2 regions of the Jeotgalicoccus huakuii genome follow, and region 2 is predicted to be linked to the other one. Evidence: riboswitches for the same ligand, from Rfam matches in the RefSeq annotation. Region 2 holds a riboswitch; the other holds the start of a gene.

Region 1 (8,982 bases), on a different contig from region 2:
CCCACGTTTTAAGTCGTGCGGTAACATCTTGTGCTTACCAATGACATCACCGGATTCACATAACTTACCGACGACATGTGTTGAGACTTGAGCGTTATCATTGCTAAGTTTTACTGGGATGACTTCGTATTCTGCACCGTAAAGGGGCGTACGAATATGATCACTCATACCTCCATCGATGGATACGTACTTACTAATACCGTGGATATTTTTTATAGTGCCCACTTCATATACTGTAAGCCCAGCTTCTGCGGTAATTGAACGGCCTGGCTCTATCATTAAGTGAGGCATTGGACGATTAGACGCTTCTAAAGTTTCTTCTAAATGTGTTAATATCTCATCAAATCCGGACTCTATAGGGAAACGCACATCATCTTGTGTATATTTCACACCGTAACCGCCACCCATGTTTAAGATTTCAATATTAATATCCTCTTCATCTAGCCAAGTAACGACATTGGTAATGGTATTAATGAACGGTCTACTCTCTGACAGCTGCGAGCCTAAATGGTAGTGTATACCTTTAAACGTTAAATGCTCACTTTGCTGAATCAAATCAATCGCCGTTTTAGCTGCACCGTTAGATAAGGACAGGCCAAATTTACTGTCTTCTTGGCCGGTTGAAATATACTCATGTGTATTGACTTCAACACTTGGATTGATACGAATCAAGACATTGATTCGGTCGGTTTCAGCTAGATCACTAGCAAGCGCATTAATCAAGTCTATCTCATCTATCGCATCGATAATAAAAAATCGTACGCCCGCTTTAATCGCGTAGTCGATTTCAAATGGCGTCTTATTATTACCATGAAAGTGAATATCTTCTACTGGAAAACCTGCCTCTAGTGCGGTATAGAGTTCTCCAACTGATACAACGTCCAGTTCCATTTGTTGACGATTTAGAAGTTTAATCATTTGAATGCTTGAAAATGCTTTGGAGGCATAAGAAATTGAGTAGGGGACTTGATGTCTTTTAAAGATTTGATGATATTGATTCATCATTGAAGTCATTTTATCCTCATCATAGATTATTAATGGTGTGCCATATTCTTTTGCAAGGTCTGCAATTTTATGGCCCCGCATCATTAATTGTCCGTTTTCGTATTCAGTCGTCATAAACAATTTCTCTCCTCATCGAGTTGTAATTAAAAGCACCGAGTTGTTCTGAGTTTGCACCGACTCCAAGTGCTGTAAAGTAATCAATCCTTTGGCTTTTACCATATAAGTAAACCGGCATGTGCATCTTAACGTGATCATCAACCAAAACTGCCATGTGACTCATCATCAAGGCAACAATCTCATATGAACGATCACCAATTTCACAGCCATGTTTAATTCTTTCTCTTAAAATACCATCACCATAGCCGATATCAACAATAGCGACCTTACAATCTTCTGTCGCCGTAAATGCTTTACTATAGCCAAGTGATTCTCCCGCTTTTAACTGCCTAATTTGGACAATTGGGGCAGTGACAGACACACTTTGTATGAAGTCTTTACTATCTAATGATTTAAAGGGTTTGGATCCATATAAGCCGATGCCGAGGCGAACATGACTATGATTATTAAAAAGGCCATCACGCTTATATGACGCGCTATTTTGTGCATGAATCACTGGTGGGTGAACCCCCAGTTCAAAAACACCTTCTACAAAATCCAGCCATAGCTGTCTTTCCTTTTCGTATACACCATCAAATTCATCGGCATAACCGAAATGTGTCCATAGTCCTTTAATATTTAAGTCAAAATCTTCAAACTTTGCATCTTTTAAAAATGCTTCGACCTCATTGATTTTAGCGAACCCTGAGCGCTTAAATAGTCCCTCGAATTCAATATGTAAGTCAATGTCCGCTAATTCATGCTTATAGGACATATAATAGTCAAGTGAAGGTAGGGTAATCTCAAGTCGATGCTGTTTGACCCGCTTAAAATCAGTTGTCGGGTTTAGGAGAAAGATATTAACCTTCTGCCCACAAATTTTTCTGATATAAATTGCATCTTCGATTGAAGTCGTTGCAAAATAATCTATGCCTGCTATGGCAAAGGCCTTCACTGCGAAGTCTAAACCATAGTTATATGCATTATTTTTTACAACCGCAATTGTTTGACCCTCTAGCTGAAATTGTTTTGCTTGTTCAATAAATTCAGCCTGATCGACTTGAAATACGCCGCCCATATTCGCCACTCCTGACCGTTAATAGTGATTTAAAATTGCTTCATAGTAGTTCGCTACATCAATCAGGACACGTTCATCAAAGTTAAAAGTATTGGTGTGTAGTCCTGTAACGAAACCTTGATCGATATTTCTCGAACCGATAAAAACAAAATACGCCGGTGCGATTTCTCCGTAGAATGAAAAATCTTCACCGAATAAGTAAGGTTTTTCCATGTCATTCACTTCCATGCCGATTGACGATAAGGATTTTTCTACTAAACCTTTAAGACTTCCATTATTTCTTACCGCAGGATAGCCACTATTATATGCTAAATCTGTTCTCACACCGTAGAGTAGCTCAGAAGCTTCTTTTATTTTAGCCATCTGTGTTTTAATCTGACTTAAATCCGCTTCTTCATAAGTACGTATTGTTCCTCTAAGAGAAGCTTTAGCTGGTACTGTATTAATTGCTTCTCCTGCTTGTAGTTCACCCATGTGTACAATATTTCTATTTAAACCATCCAGGTGGAACTGTTGAATATTTGAAACTTCATTGGCAATTTTAATGATTGCCTCAAGTGCAGAACGCCCTTGATGTTTTTGAGCCACATGCGCACTAGTACCATCAACAGTAAAGTGGAACTCATTCGCACTCGCAGTTAATTCCTCATCCCTATAGTGCGCTGTACCTTCTAGTTCATCTGGCATTAGATGAATGCCAAATATGGCATCAAATTCCGGTCTATTCTCCCATGCCTTAAGTAAAAGATTTGCACCTGCGTTACTTTCTTCACTCGGTTGAAAGATAAAGACACAGTTGTGCTTTAATTCCCCTTGATCAAACACTTTTTTCATCCGCTTTATAAAGAGTAAGAGGGCAGTCGTGTGGCCATCATGGCCACACGCATGCATTACATTATCTACTTGACTCTTATACTCTACGTCATTCACTTCTTGAATCGGTAGGGCATCAATATCAGCTCTAAAGCCAAGAATCTTATCACTATTTCCTTTTAATTCAACAATCACACCCGTTTCTAGCACACGGTAGTAGGGCACATCAAGTGCCTCAAGCACACTGATAATATATTCAGTCGTCTCGAATTCTTCCATACTTAGCTCAGGGTGTTGATGTAAATGTCTTCTATGTTTAATAACGAATTCTAATTCTTCATTTGTTGCACTAGTCATCTTATTTCAACTTTCTCAGTGCTTGAACGATTTCTTTTTTAGAGTCAGTCACTTCACTTGCTTGTTTGATGACTTTTGCCGGTGTGCCTGCAACAACCGAACCTGCAGGTACATCTTCAGTCACGATTGCACCAGCTGCAACAATTGAGCCTTGTCCGACTGTAACACCTTCTAAAATTACAGCGTTCGCACCGATTAATACATCGTCTTCAATAACAACAGGTGAGGCACTTGGCGGTTCAATCACCCCAGCAAGTACTGCTCCAGCACCGACGTGAACATTTTTACCTGTCGTCGCACGGCCACCTAAAACAGCGTTCATATCAATCATAGTACCTTCACCAACGATGGCACCAATATTAATAGAAGCACCCATCATGACTACCGCACCATCTTCGATAACTGCATGTTCACGAATGAAAGCACCGGGTTCAATACGTGCATTTGTATTAGTAAGGTCCATGAGTGGAATGGCTGAGTTACGACGATCTTGTTCTACGACAATATCAGTTACCTTGTCTTCAATTGAAGGGTAAAAGGCTTGCCAATCTTTTGAGTCGGCAAAAATCGTTTTAGATTCATTCGTACCAAATACTTTAAATGACGCATCAAAAGTGACATCAGAAAAATCTCCATTGATATATATCTTTAAAGGTGTTTCTTTTTCTGCCTCTGAAATGTAATTAATAAGTTCTTCTGCTGTAAATTTCTCCATGTGTAAATTTCTCCTTAAAATAAATTGTTGTAGTTATAAAATCCATTTTCTTTATGAATCAAAGCCTCTGCTGCCTTTATTGCACCGTTTGCAAAGATATCTTTTGACTGGGCGGTGTGTCTCAGTTCAATAACCTCATCATGACCTGCAAATATTGCGTCATGGGTACCGACAATCGTCCCACCTCGAATGGCACTTACACCAATCTCTTCTTTACTGCGTGGTGTTGTAGCACTGGATCGATCGTAAACTGGATAGCTTCCTGGTCTTTCTTCAAGTGCTGTATCTAACAGTTTAACTAAAGTACCACTCGGGGCGTCAACTTTTTTATTATGGTGACGCTCAATTAATTCTAGGTCATAGTCTTTCAATTCACTTAAGGCTTTTTTAAGTAAATTATTTAAGACATTTACACCATAACTCATATTGGCACTAAAGAACACAGGAGACGATTCAGCTCTCTTTTCCAGTAAGCTAACAATCTCTTCTTTAGATCCTGTCGTTGCAACGACGAGTGGTGTTTTAAAATCTTCTGAAATCAAAGGAATCAATCTTTCAGGATTTGAAAAATCAATTGCAACATCTGCACCTGCTTCATCAATAGTCGTAAAATTTGGGTAGGCATCTGTCGATGATGAAATCACACCGATAATCTCATGTCCCTTTTCCTTAGCGAGACGACTAACAATTTGATTCATCGTCCCGTAACCAATCAAGAGTATCTTCATACTCTGACACCTTCTTTATAACTTTGATAAACTTCAACAACAGTCTGTCTAACTGCTTCATCTAATGGTAGGAGTGGAAGTCTTAATTCATATTGACCAAAACCAAGTTCTGCTGTGAGTGCTTTAACTGGGATTGGGTTGACGTCTATTTGTACTGCATTGATGACCGGCATTAAATCTTTAAAACGTGCTCTTGCAGTCTCACGGTCATTATTAGTTTGACGCTCGTAGACATCTTGTAATTCTTTTGGAATCACATTACCGACTACTGAAATTAAACCTTTACCGCCAAGATCTGTAAAGTCTGTGAAATTATCATCGTTGCCACTGTAAAGGGCAAAGTTTTCATCGACTAAGTTTAAGACGTTGATTGTGTAGTTTAAGTCACCAACAGCATCTTTTAAAGCGACAATATTTCTGTGTTGGCTGAGTTCTAGTACCGTCTCAGGTTCAATTGATAAGTTCGTTCTGGACGGCACATTATATAAGACAATCGGAATGTTAATGGCATCTGCAATCGTTGTGAAGTGTGCGACTAAACCGCGTTGATTACTCTTATTGTAATAAGGCGTAATTAACATGACTGCGTCAGCACCCGCTTCTTCAGCATATTTCGATAGGGCAATTGAGCGCTCTGTAGAGTTTGTTCCGGTCCCAGCAATCACTGGAACACGACCATTCACTGTTTCAATCGCTGTTTTTAACAGTCCTTTGATTTCATCATCTGCAAGGGTAGGGGATTCTCCAGTTGTGCCATTGATAATTAAGCTTTGTGCGTTGTTCTCTATTAAAAATTCAATATGATTTTTATATGCTTCGTAATCCACTTGATTATTCGAAAATGGGGTGGTCATTGCGACACCAATACCTTCAAAAATATGGGTCATATATATCCGCTCCTTATTTATTATCGATTAGCGTTTTAAGAATTTGAACTGTGTTTTGTGCGGCACCTTTAAGTAAGTTGTCTCCGACACACCATACGTGGAAGGTGTTCTCGAGTGTAGGGTCTTTTCTAATACGACCGACGTAAATCTCATTTTGATGAGATGCTTCAAAAGGTGTAGGGTAGACACCATTTTTAGGATCATCCATCAAGACAATGTGTGGTACGTTTCTAAAAGCTTCCCTAACTTCTTCTTCTGTTGCTCTTTTATCTAGTGTGACATTGATCTGAACACTATGACTCGAAATTACTGGTACTCTCACACAAGTTGCAGTGACCTGAATATCATCATTTCCAAGAATCTTTTTCGTTTCATCAATCATTTTGACTTCTTCTTTTGTATAACCATCTTCTAAAAAGACGTCAATTTGAGGAATCACATTATTATAAATGGGTTTCGGATATGTTGTCGGTGCTTCACCTTTGGCACCTTCTTCTAAATCCCTAATACCACCTGCACCTGAACCAGATACCGACTGGTAAGTTGCGTAATGGACACGCTTGATACCAAAGTTATCGTAGAGCGGTTGTAAGGCAATCACAGATTGAATTGTTGAACAGTTCGGATTCGCTATAATCTTTCTATTTAATCTAGGCTCATTGATTTCTGGAACGATGAGGTCGATATCATCCTTCATTCTCCAAAAACTTGAGTTATCGATAATGATTGCGCCATTGTCTTCAAAGAGTGGGGCGAACTTTTCACTCGCCCGCCCCCCTGCACTCATGACGACGTAATCAAAGCCATCTTTTGTTTTATCTTCCGTTAATTCTTCGACAATGTAAGTTTGTCCTTTAAACTCAACTTCCTTACCACTTGAACGCTTGGATGAAAATAAGACCAAGTCATCAAAAGGAATTTCATATTGCTCAATCATTTCTAACATTTTTGTACCTACAACACCTGTTGCACCAACTACTGCTAATTTCATAACATGCCTCCTAGTTTTCTAAGTACATTCAAAAATGTAAATAAAAAAACAAGCCTGGGTGACCAGACTTGTTTAAAATTTATATACAAGTGATGCACTCCATTATCCGTGAAAATAATGACAAATCCTTAGCTCTTAACCTACGAATCCAACGAGTGGTAGCTGCGTTTCTACCATTCATTTCGGCATCTCACCCTTTAATCATATACACTTTCGCAGAAGTTAAGTATATGAGTACTCATGATTGATGCGCCTCATCTTAATAATATTTAGTTTTTTGTCGTTAGATGTCATTATACATAAGGTAATATTCAAAGTAAACAGAAAGTTCTTATTTCTTGATAATTCCTTTTTCTATAAGGTAATCTTCATAACCAATTTCCTTAACGATTGCCTTGTTGTCAGAGATGTCTAAGACTGTGTTTGAAATTGTATTGATGAACTCTAAGTCGTGTGATGTAAAGATCATAGAACCTTTAAATTTCTTCAAGCCATCGTTGACAGCAGTAATACTTTCTAGGTCCAAGTGGTTTGTTGGCTCATCAAGTAGAATGACGTTCGCTTGAGATAACATCATCTTACTGAGCATGGCGCGTACCTTCTCTCCCCCTGATAATACGCTCGCTTTTTTCTTCGCTTCTTCACCAGAAAAGAGCATACGACCTAGGAAGCCTCTTAAGAATGTTTCAGTCTGTTCTTCTGGTGGTGCATACTGACGTAACCATTCAACAAGACTTAAGTCGACACCTTCAAAGTATTCGCTATTATCTTTAGGGAAGTAAGATTGTGATGTTGTGACACCCCAGCGAACTTCGCCTTCATCTGCTTCAATTTCACCAGCTAAAATTCGGAGTAGGGTCGTTCTTTGTAATTCTGATCCACCTGTTAAAATGACTTTACTATAAGGTGCTAAAGTAAACGATAGATTATCAAGTACTTTTTCTCCGTCAATAGAGTAGGATAGTCCAGTAACTTGTAAGAGCTCATTACCGATTTCTCTACCTGCAGTAAAGTTAACAAATGGATAGCGACGAGATGAAGGTTGAATATCTTCAAGTTCAATCTTATCAAGCATTTTCTTACGACTCGTTGCCTGCTTAGATTTAGAAGCGTTGGCTGAGAACCTAGCAACGAAGTCTTTCAGTTCTTTAATTTTTTCTTCTTTTTTCTTATTTTGGTCTTGGGCCATTTGTAGAGCCATCTGACTAGATTGATACCAGAAATCGTAGTTTCCAACATAAACTTTAATCTTACCAAAGTCTAAATCCGCAATATGTGTACATACATTATTTAGGAAGTGTCTGTCGTGGGATACGACGATTACAGTATTTTCAAAATCGATTAGGAACTCTTCTAACCACTGTACCGCTTCAATGTCTAAACCGTTGGTCGGCTCATCGAGTAACAGTACATCAGGATTACCGAATAGACTTTGAGCTAAAAGTACTTTTACCTTTTGTGTATTATCGAGTTCAGACATGTTCTTATCTACTAAGTCGTGGGGAATTCCAAGACCGTGGAGTAGGGACTCTGCATCACTTTCTGCAGTCCAACCACCCATCTCACCAAATTCTCCTTCAAGTTCAGCCGCTCTAATACCGTCCTCATCTGAGAAATCAGGTTTCATGTAGATTTCATTTTTTTCGTTCATGACATTCCATAATTTCTCATGGCCCATCATGACAACATCTAAGACTCTTGTGTCTTCATAACCAAAGTGATCCTGTCTTAAGAACGCCATGCGTTCGTCTTGTCCTAAAATCACGTGGCCATCTGAGTCAACTTCACCAGTTAAAACCTTAAGAAATGTAGATTTACCTGCACCATTTGCACCGATTAAACCGTAACAATTTCCTGGTGTGAATTTAATGTTTACATCTTCAAAAAGTTTTCTATCTCCAAATCTCAGACTCACGTCACTTACTTGCAGCATGTGCATTCTCCTTTATATTAAACATTCGTTTTAAAAGTTTACATTCATAAGCGATGATACCATAAATATGATATTATTGGAATATAGTTAACCTTTGAAACCAATGAGGCCATTGCTAAAATAAAACAAATAATATTAAAACAATTTGTGAAACAAATGAGGACTTAAAATGACTAAAATATCAGGTACAGTACAATTTTTAAAAGTAATCAAAAAAGAAAGCTCAACCTATCATCTTGTAACTGAAGATGAAAAGTATATCCGTATGAACCGTTCAGAAATAGAAGGGGACTTGGATTATGATATTGACGAAGAGGTGCCGGTCTTTATCTATCCAAACCGCTCAGGTGAACTCTTCGCAACCCCTAAAATCCCGAGC
Region 2 (8,982 bases):
TGAATAAAATTCATTAGTATACCACCGACTAGCATTGACCCACCTACAAGTTGAAGTGGGTGTAAGTATTGCATTAATACTGGTGCATGAATGGTGTAGTAAGCAAGTGCGATACCAGATAAGAGACCGAATGCCAAAGCAAGTGGTGGTACTGATAGGCTTTCAATGTTGCCATTTGTAGCAATTAAAAATACACCTATGATCATCGCAAGTATTATTATCGCTTCAAATTTAGTCCATGGTCTATATTTCTTAAAGATGGCGTAAAGGATAATATATATTGGCCCCGTACACTGTAAGACAGTTGCTACGGCAGCATTTCCATAACCGATGGCAGCCATAAATGTATATTGAACCATAGTCATTCCGAAAATCGAGTAGATTAAAAACATTAGAGTAGTATGTTTTGTCCAAACAGTACGATGTCTTTTTCTAAAAAATAAGGTGTATATGGACAGTAAAATCACACCGCTAATTAATAATCTCGCAGTGACATACCAAGAGACATTAGTCGGTGTATGCGTAAGTATGTAATCTGATGCAGTACCCCCAATTCCCCATAAAGAGGCACCGATTATAACAAAAATTAAACCTTTGATATGATTTTCATTTTTCATGGTTGGCATACCTCCTTTATTAAATGTGGTAAAATGAAGTAAGGTGATTGAATGATTTTTATAGGACTGACAGGCTGGGGTGACCATGATTCACTATATACAGAACTGTCAAACAAAAAAGATAAATTGATGACTTATGCTTCACATTTTCCAATTGTAGAACTCGATGCTACATATTATGCCATACAAAGAACATCTACAATAGAAAAATGGTGTCAGGAGACACCAGAGTCATTTAAATTTGTTGTTAAGGCACATCAATTTATGACAGGGCATAGTGATTATCGTGATTACTATGATTCAATTAAAGATGTCTTTATAGCATTTAAAGATATGTTAAAACCAATGCAAGAAAGAAATAAACTCGCTTTTGTCTTACTACAATTTCCACCGTGGTTTGATTGTACAAGTAAAAATATAAGATATGTAAAATTTGCAACAGAATTATTAAAACCATACAAAATTGCAGTAGAATTTCGTAACCAAACATGGTTTCAAGATGAGTATAAAGAAGAAACGCTTAGTTTTTTACATGACTCAGAATTGATTCACAGTATTTGTGACGAACCCAATGCTGGTATCGGGTCAATACCATTTGTTAACAGAGTCACTGATGATATTGCCTTTATTAGACTACATGGTCGTAACGTACATGGTTGGACCCAGCAAAATCGAACTTCTGATGAGTGGCGTGAGGTACGTTATCTATATGATTATAACAAAGATGAGCTCGCTTGGTTGAAAAGACAAGTGGATATTCTAAAACATAAAACGAAACATATATATATCGTCTTTAATAATAATTCCGGTGGCCATGCTGCAGGAAATGCCAAGACTTTTATAGATTTAATGGATATTGAATATAGCGGGCTATTTCCTAAACAATTGAAACTATTCTAAGGGGCTGGACGACATGATTACAGTTGTCATTATACTGATGTTAATCGGGTTACTCTCTTCTATTTTAGGATCACTCGTCGGTATTGGCGGGGGTGTTATTGTTGTGCCTGCACTAATGTATTTCGGACTATCTTTAGGGCTCTTACCTTCGATAACACCTCAAACAGCTGTCGGTACATCTAGTATGCTATTAATTTTCACAGGCTTAAGTGCGATGTGGTCGTATGCAAAAAACAATCAAGTTGATAGACAAAATGGTACGCTATTTTTAATCGGACTAATTCCTGGAGCCTTCACAGGTTCTTATGCGAGTAGTCTTTTTACAGTGGATAGTTTCAATTTATACTTTGGTGTCTTCCTAATTTTTGTTTCTATTTTGTTGGTCGTTAGAAACAAGATTAAACCATTAAAAATATTTCAAAATCCTAAATATATGAAGCCTCATAGAGACAATATGGGGAATGTCTATCACTATGGTTTCCCACCGTATCTGGCTATTGCAATTACGTTTCTAGTTGGTTTTGTAACGGGGCTCTTCGGTATTGGTGGTGGCGTACTGATGACGCCGCTCATGTTGATGGTCTTTCGTATGCCACCGACTATTGCCATTGGTACAAGTATGATGATGGTCTTCTTTTCTGGCTTATCCTCTGCCTCAGGTCATATACTACAAGGGAATGTCGTCTTTATGTATATACTCTTACTTGTGCCTGCTGCTATTTTAGGTGCGAATATAGGTGTTAAGATTAATCAGAAATTCAACTCAAACAGTCTCGTTATCATCTTACGTTCTGTTCTATTCCTACTGGGTATATATTTAATTTCTCAAACTTTTTTCTAAGGAGTGTATAGTATGGAAGTGAAGATTTATCACACAAATGATATTCACAGTGCGTTAGATAACTATGTGAAATTTACTAGTTTTCTTAACGATAAAAGACACCAATACAGAGATAACATGGTATATGTGGACATTGGTGATCATGTTGACCGCTCACATCCATACACTGAGGCAACGCTCGGTAAAGGAAATATTGAACTATTAAACGAAGCGACATGCGATGTTGCGACGATAGGGAATAATGAAGGTATTACCCTTACAAAAGATCAATTGAAACACCTTTATGATGATGCGAACTTTGATGTTATTTGTACAAACTTAAGAGAGGTTGGTGCGGATAATCCATTTTTTAAACCCTACACTATTAAGGAAGTGAAGGGTGTTAAGATTGGTTTTATAGCGGCGACTGTTGAATTTACCCCATTTTACTTAGCCTTAGACTGGGAAGTTGCAGATGCATTCTCATGGGTTGAAAAATATTTAGCTGAACTTCGGGGTAAGGTGGATGTCATTGTTATGCTAAGCCATCTTGGTATGTATGATGATGAAAATTTAGCGAACCGCTTTCCAGAGATTGATTTGATTTTATCTTCACACACACATCACCACTTTGATTATGGCGAGCGCATTAATGGCGTACTCTTAGCTGCCGCTGGTCGATACGGTGAGTATATTGGAGAAGTGACCTTGAACTTTCAAGGTAAAAAATTGATCGGTAAAAATGCAAAATTGATTGAGGCCGACTTCCTTGCACCTAAAGAAAACAATTATTATCAACTCGGTAAAGAAATGCTGAGTAATACAGTGATTAAAAGTGACGCCTATCCGATTGAAAGACGACTGTATTCTGCCTCTCGTTTTGCATCCTTACTAGCTTATATGATACGAGATTTTACAGACAGTGATGTAGGTCTTATTCATACTGGTCTAGTGGCGAGTCCGTTTGAAGGTGGAGAATTGACAGAGTATGCTTTACACAAAGTATTACCACACGCGATTAATGCTGTGAAAATCGAGTTGACAGGACGAGAAATGAAAGAAGTTTTTACAGAAGCAAATCGTCATGAGTATAAGGATGAGATTGTCAGGGGCCTCGGTTTTAGAGGTGATATATTTGGTGCCTTTGTCATGGATAATATATCGTACGTTCAATCTGAGAGAGAGTATTACATCGGCAATGAATTAATTGATGATGGACGTACATATTCACTTGGTACTTTAGATATGTATACATTTGGTCGTATTTTCCCACAGTTTAGATATTCAAAAAAAGATTATATGATGCCAGATTTACTCCGCGACATTATCAAGAACTATTTAAAATGCTTATAGTCATTTATAAAAGCTTGTGTTATAATGAAAAACAATTGAATAAAAAAAGTAGAGGTTGCGTTTTTTATCAGTAAATATTCTAGCAGGCATGCGATTAGGAATATCGAAAGGGAAAGACGCCGAAGAATAAGACCGGCGGGTACTTATTCTGGGTCTTAGTTTAAGAGACTAAGGACTGTCAGTTATATGATGCGCTACAGTACATTGGAATCATAAATGCGTACATAATAGCGTGTTTATGGTTTTTTTTATTTGAAATTTTTAGGAGGAAATACATATGGAATCTTTTTTAAGTTGGGAATACATGCCCTTGGTCCCACCTTTACTCACACTGATCTTAGTTATTATAACTAGAAAAGTCAGTATCAGTTTAGGTGCCGGAATTGTGACTGCTGCTTTCGTTATTGCTGGTGGGCACTTTGGTGAGTTCTTCCAAATTTTAATCGACTCATTTTTAGCAATATTTATTGAAGATGGTGGTTTAAACACATGGAACGCCTTCATCTTAATCTTTTTAACATTACTTGGTATTATGACTGCATTTATGAACATGTCAGGCGGTGCAAAAGCCTTTACGGAATGGGCCTTAACGAAAGTTAAAACTAGACGTGGAGCGGGTCTTATTACCGGACTTTTAGGCGTTATTATTTTTATAGATGATTACTTTAGTTCTTTAATTGTTGGTCAAGTTGCCAAACCCATCACGGACAAATTTAAAATTTCTAGAGCAAAGCTTGCATACTTGGTTGATACAACAGCTTCTCCAGTATCTATAATGGTTCCAATTTCAAGTTGGGGTGCGGGTATTATGGGTATGACAGCTCCATTGTTAGTCAGTGCTGGTCTAGAACATATTTCTCCTTTCCAAAGCTTTATGTATATGGTGCCAATGAACTTCTATGTCATTGCTGCAATGGCAATTATGCTTTTCGTTATTATTTTTAAGTTCGATATTGGTCCGATGAGAAAACAAGAAGACTTAGCCATTAACGAAGGTATTTTAAGGGATAAGGTACCTGATATGGCAACTGAAGAAGACGACCTCCCAGTTCATGAAGGCTCCAGTGCTAAAGCATTAACAGTACCAATCATCGGTTTAGCAATAACTGTTATTGCAAGCATGTTCATCTCTGGGGGGATTGCGGCCGGTTCTTGGACCTTAATCGATATGTTGGAGAATATGATGATTACCCACTCATTAGTAATTGGTGGTCTTGTAGGGCTAGCTTTAGCTCTAGTTTACTATATTGGACATACAAAGAACGATGATAACTTTGGATCTAAACAAGTACTTTTAGGAATTAAAACAGGGTTCCTTGCAATGTTTCCAGCAATGTTAGTCTTAACTTTCGCTTGGATGATTGGTGGTTTAATTACTGAACTCGGAACAGGTGATGTGCTCGGAGGTATGGTTGAAAGTTCTAACCTGCCCGTTTCACTTGTTCCTGCCGTCATTTTTATTGTTGCATGTATTATGGCTATGGCAACGGGAACAAGCTGGGGTTCATTTGGTATATTAATTCCAATTGCAGGCGAAATTATGATTTCATTAAATGCAACTGATTTATTATTACCATCAATTGCAGCTGTACTAGCTGGTGCGGTATTTGGTGATCACTGTTCACCAATTTCTGATACGACAATTCTATCAGCAACTGGCTCCGGGGCGGACTATATCGTTCACGTAATGACCCAGTTACCTTATGCCATTTTATCAGCTGTTATCGGGCTAGTTGCCTTTGTTGTACTCGGGACAACACTTAGTGTTGGTCTAGCACTACTAAGTTTACTTGCATGTTTAATCGTCGTATTTATTGTTGTAAAATTCATCTACAGACCTGTATCTAAAGAAACCACATAAGAAATAACTGTGGTAAAATAGAGTTATTATAGGTAAAGGATGTGTCAATGTGATTACCATTGGTCATATGAACTTTGAACTCGTGGAAAATTACCGCGATGCATTTGATGAAGAGGTCTTTGTTGAAAAGTATAGTGAACTACTAAATAAATATGACTATATCGTCGGCGATATTGGTTATGAAAAATTAAGGCTTGCTGGTTTTTATCGATCTTCTAAACGTAAAATAGAGCCGGATAAAAGAGCAGACACAATCCAAGAATATTTAAATGAATACTGCAACTTTGGATGTGCTTACTTTATTTTAAGAAAAGTAACTAAGGCAGAATTGAAGACACAGAATGAAGAAAATGGTGAAGAAGCGGAGGTGTAAACCTTAGCTTCTTCTTTTTCTATGATATGATTAATACGAATAGATTAGATGAGGTGACTTATGTATTTTGTAGATAAAACGTTATTAAATAAGCGTTTAGCTTATATTGAAGAGATGTCGAAATTAGTAGACACAGACGACAAACTTGCCTTGGAACGCACGTGTCAGATGTTGATTGAAGCGACTGTTGATGTCGGGAATATGATCATTGATGCTTTTATCTTAAGAGATCCTGGTAGCTATCAGGATGTTATTGACATAATGGAACAAGAGAAAGTCATCGATATTAATGATGCATTGAAATTTAAAAATACCTTAAAATGGCGTACAGAGTTAACTAGAAATTATACGGATATTGACCATCAAAGTATGAAACGTGATTTCCTTGATAACATTGATGCCTACAAAAATTTTAAGGCAAGTTTTGAACACTTCAGAAAAACTGATCCTCAAGCTGTAACAGCTTTTTCGACAGATGATGTATAAGGGTTATTTGATTGATCTTGATGGAACGATGTTTAATGGAGACGAGGTCATTGATGGTGCAAGGGAATTTATAGATCGTTTGAATGAAGAAAAACTGCCTTACTTATTCTTAACAAATAATGCGACGAGAAGTAAAAATGAATTGCAAGAAAAATTTGATGTTCTGGGTTTTAAAACCTCTACGCATCATATTTATACTTCTGCTATGGCGATGGCGAAATATATAGAGGAACATTATAAAGCACCTAAGGTATTTGTCATTGGTACAGATAGCTTTAAAGCTACACTAGAAGAAGTTGCAGAGCTGACAGATGAAGCAGTCGATGTGGTTGTAATGGGCCTTGATCCAACGATTACATACGACAAGATTATTCAAGCATGCAGGTTAATTCAAAATGGTGCTAAATTTTTAGCGACGAATCCTGACCAGAAAATCAAGAGCCATTTTGGATTTTCACCTGGTAATGGTGCCTTTGTGAAACTAGTCAGTGATGTAACAGGTGTAGACCCAACGATTATCGGTAAACCTGAAAAATTTATTTTAGAAGGTGCCTTGGTTCAACTCAAACTTAATAAAAAAGATGTCGCGATGATTGGGGATAATTATGATACCGACATTTTGACAGGTATCAATGGCGGGGTAGATACGATTCATGTGAACACAGGTGTCCATAGTACAAAAGATGTTAAATCACGTAATAAAGTTCCGACACATCTAATAGATAATTTAAGTGAATGGCAGTTATAAGCACTAATGTTAACCTTTAAAATTAAGGGTTAACATTAGTGCTTTTTTCTGATAAACTAGCTCTATCGATATAGGTGGAGGAAAATAGAATGAAGACAAAACAACTTGTTCAGGCTGCTCTATTTGTTGGCCTCATTGCAATTGCTGCACAAATTAAAATACCCCTTGGCCCAGTGCCTTTTACTTTACAGTTGCCTATGGTGATACTTTGTGGCTTATTGTTGGGCACAAAAACAGGCGTCGTTAGTTTGATTATATATACATTAATTGGTCTACTTGGTGTACCTGTTTTTGCGGGAGCTGCAGGTTTAGGCGCCTTTGTTTCACCAACATTTGGATTTATTTTAGGGTATATACCCGCAGTGTTAATTTTTGGACTGGCTAAAGAAAAATCATTTATAACTATGTTTATGTGGACGCTTTTAGGGATGGCAGTAGTCTTCTTATTTGGTACATCTTACTTTGCTTTTGTTATGGGTGTCGTTCTAAATACACCGATGGCATTTCTTGAAATTCTTTTCGTTACGGTGATTCCTTTCCTAATTAAGGACATTGCCCTAGCGATTGTAACAGTCGCCTTAGCGCGGACATTAGAAAATCGAGGCTTAAGACTTGCATAGTAAGATAAAAAATTCAGACTTTCAATTGATGGATGTTTATGAGTAAATCCCTTATAATAGTTGCTAGTAGGAGAGGCTTATTAATTGATTGGAGTGAACTTATATGGCAGTCAGTCAAGATACTATGTACGAACAAGTCGAAGAGGTACTGAATAAATTGCGTCCATTTCTACTTCGTGACGGCGGAGACGTTGAACTCGTTGATGTAGAAGATGGTATTGTTAAGCTTAGATTGCTTGGTGCATGTGGGACATGCCCTAGCTCAACGATTACTCTAAAAGCGGGTATCGAACGTGCGTTACTTGAAGAAGTACCAGGCTTTGTAGAGATCGAACAAGTATTTTAACTTGCAACTGGAGACGCTCGTGTCTCCAGTTTTTTTATTGTATGGTGAGGTGTTTTTATGTTTACAATAGCAGAATTTTGTAATGCAAATATGCAAAAAGGAACTGAGGATGTTTATCGTGCTTTAGACCAGGATCTTGCAATTGATGTGGTGGATTATGAGTGCACAAACAATTGCGGCTTATGTTCTAAGACATTCTTTGTTTTGATAGATGGAGAGATTGTCTCTGCTAAAACTAAAGAGCAGTTGTTAGAAAAGGCATATAAAAGAATAGAGAAGAATAATAGAGATCTATAATTATAAACGGTTGATTGGTGTAGCTAAAATGACTGTAGTATAATTAAATTATAAAAACTTGTGGTAATAGTATTTAAAGAGGAGTGATTTTATGTCCACAGTAACATTGACTGAGAGTGCGGCATATGAAGTTAAAGATATGCTAGAAGCTAATGATATGGCTGACGGCTACCTCCGTTTTAAAGTACAGGGTGGTGGTTGTACAGGGCTTACTTATGGAATGGCTGCTGAAACGAATATAGGAGAAAGAGATGAAGTATACGAATACTACGGTGTGAAAATGCTTGTAGATAAATTCGATTTACCTGTTGTAGATGGTACCGTAATCGACTTTAAACAATCGTTAGTCGGCGGCGGATTTACGATTGAAAATCCAAATGCGAGCTTGTCTTGTGGCTGCGGATCTTCCTTTAGAACGAAGACGAATGCGGGTGCGCCAGCAGACTGCTAAAATCAAGGAAAACGCTTGAATTATTGCGGTATAGTGCTAATATTGTAACTGGTATGCATGATATATATAAATAATTCTTGCACAACAAATTACGCTTGTAGGAAGGAAAA

Evidence for each region. A riboswitch is a leader RNA that binds a small molecule or an ion and turns the genes downstream of it on or off. The one in region 2 is predicted to bind lysine.
Region 1: it holds a riboswitch for lysine, as region 2 does, so the genes downstream of both, V6E76_RS06420 (aspartate-semialdehyde dehydrogenase) here and V6E76_RS03895 (Na+/H+ antiporter NhaC family protein) in region 2, are expected to answer to the same signal.

What each region holds. Positions count from the first base shown of each region.
Region 1 covers NZ_JAVIYN010000010.1:895-9,876, reverse strand. Annotated here, with positions in the region: gene lysA (diaminopimelate decarboxylase) at 1-1,119, opposite strand, end outside; gene V6E76_RS06445 (alanine racemase) at 1,109-2,179, opposite strand; gene V6E76_RS06440 (M20 metallopeptidase family protein) at 2,198-3,349, opposite strand; gene dapD (2,3,4,5-tetrahydropyridine-2,6-dicarboxylate N-acetyltransferase) at 3,351-4,064, opposite strand; gene dapB (4-hydroxy-tetrahydrodipicolinate reductase) at 4,079-4,792, opposite strand; gene dapA (4-hydroxy-tetrahydrodipicolinate synthase) at 4,789-5,679, opposite strand; gene V6E76_RS06420 (aspartate-semialdehyde dehydrogenase) at 5,693-6,670, opposite strand; lysine riboswitch at 6,755-6,936, opposite strand; gene V6E76_RS06415 (ATP-binding cassette domain-containing protein) at 7,002-8,603, opposite strand; gene V6E76_RS06410 (S1-like domain-containing RNA-binding protein) at 8,773-8,982, shown strand, end outside.
Region 2 covers NZ_JAVIYN010000005.1:53,614-62,595, reverse strand. Annotated here, with positions in the region: gene V6E76_RS03915 (EamA family transporter) at 1-617, opposite strand, end outside; gene V6E76_RS03910 (DUF72 domain-containing protein) at 669-1,517, shown strand; gene V6E76_RS03905 (sulfite exporter TauE/SafE family protein) at 1,531-2,358, shown strand; gene V6E76_RS03900 (bifunctional metallophosphatase/5'-nucleotidase) at 2,371-3,690, shown strand; lysine riboswitch at 3,732-3,895, shown strand; gene V6E76_RS03895 (Na+/H+ antiporter NhaC family protein) at 3,968-5,551, shown strand; gene V6E76_RS03890 (YutD family protein) at 5,619-5,924, shown strand; gene V6E76_RS03885 (DUF86 domain-containing protein) at 5,985-6,410, shown strand; gene V6E76_RS03880 (TIGR01457 family HAD-type hydrolase) at 6,400-7,158, shown strand; gene V6E76_RS03875 (biotin transporter BioY) at 7,248-7,778, shown strand; gene V6E76_RS03870 (NifU family protein) at 7,882-8,124, shown strand; gene V6E76_RS03865 (DUF1450 domain-containing protein) at 8,182-8,421, shown strand; gene V6E76_RS03860 (HesB/IscA family protein) at 8,513-8,872, shown strand.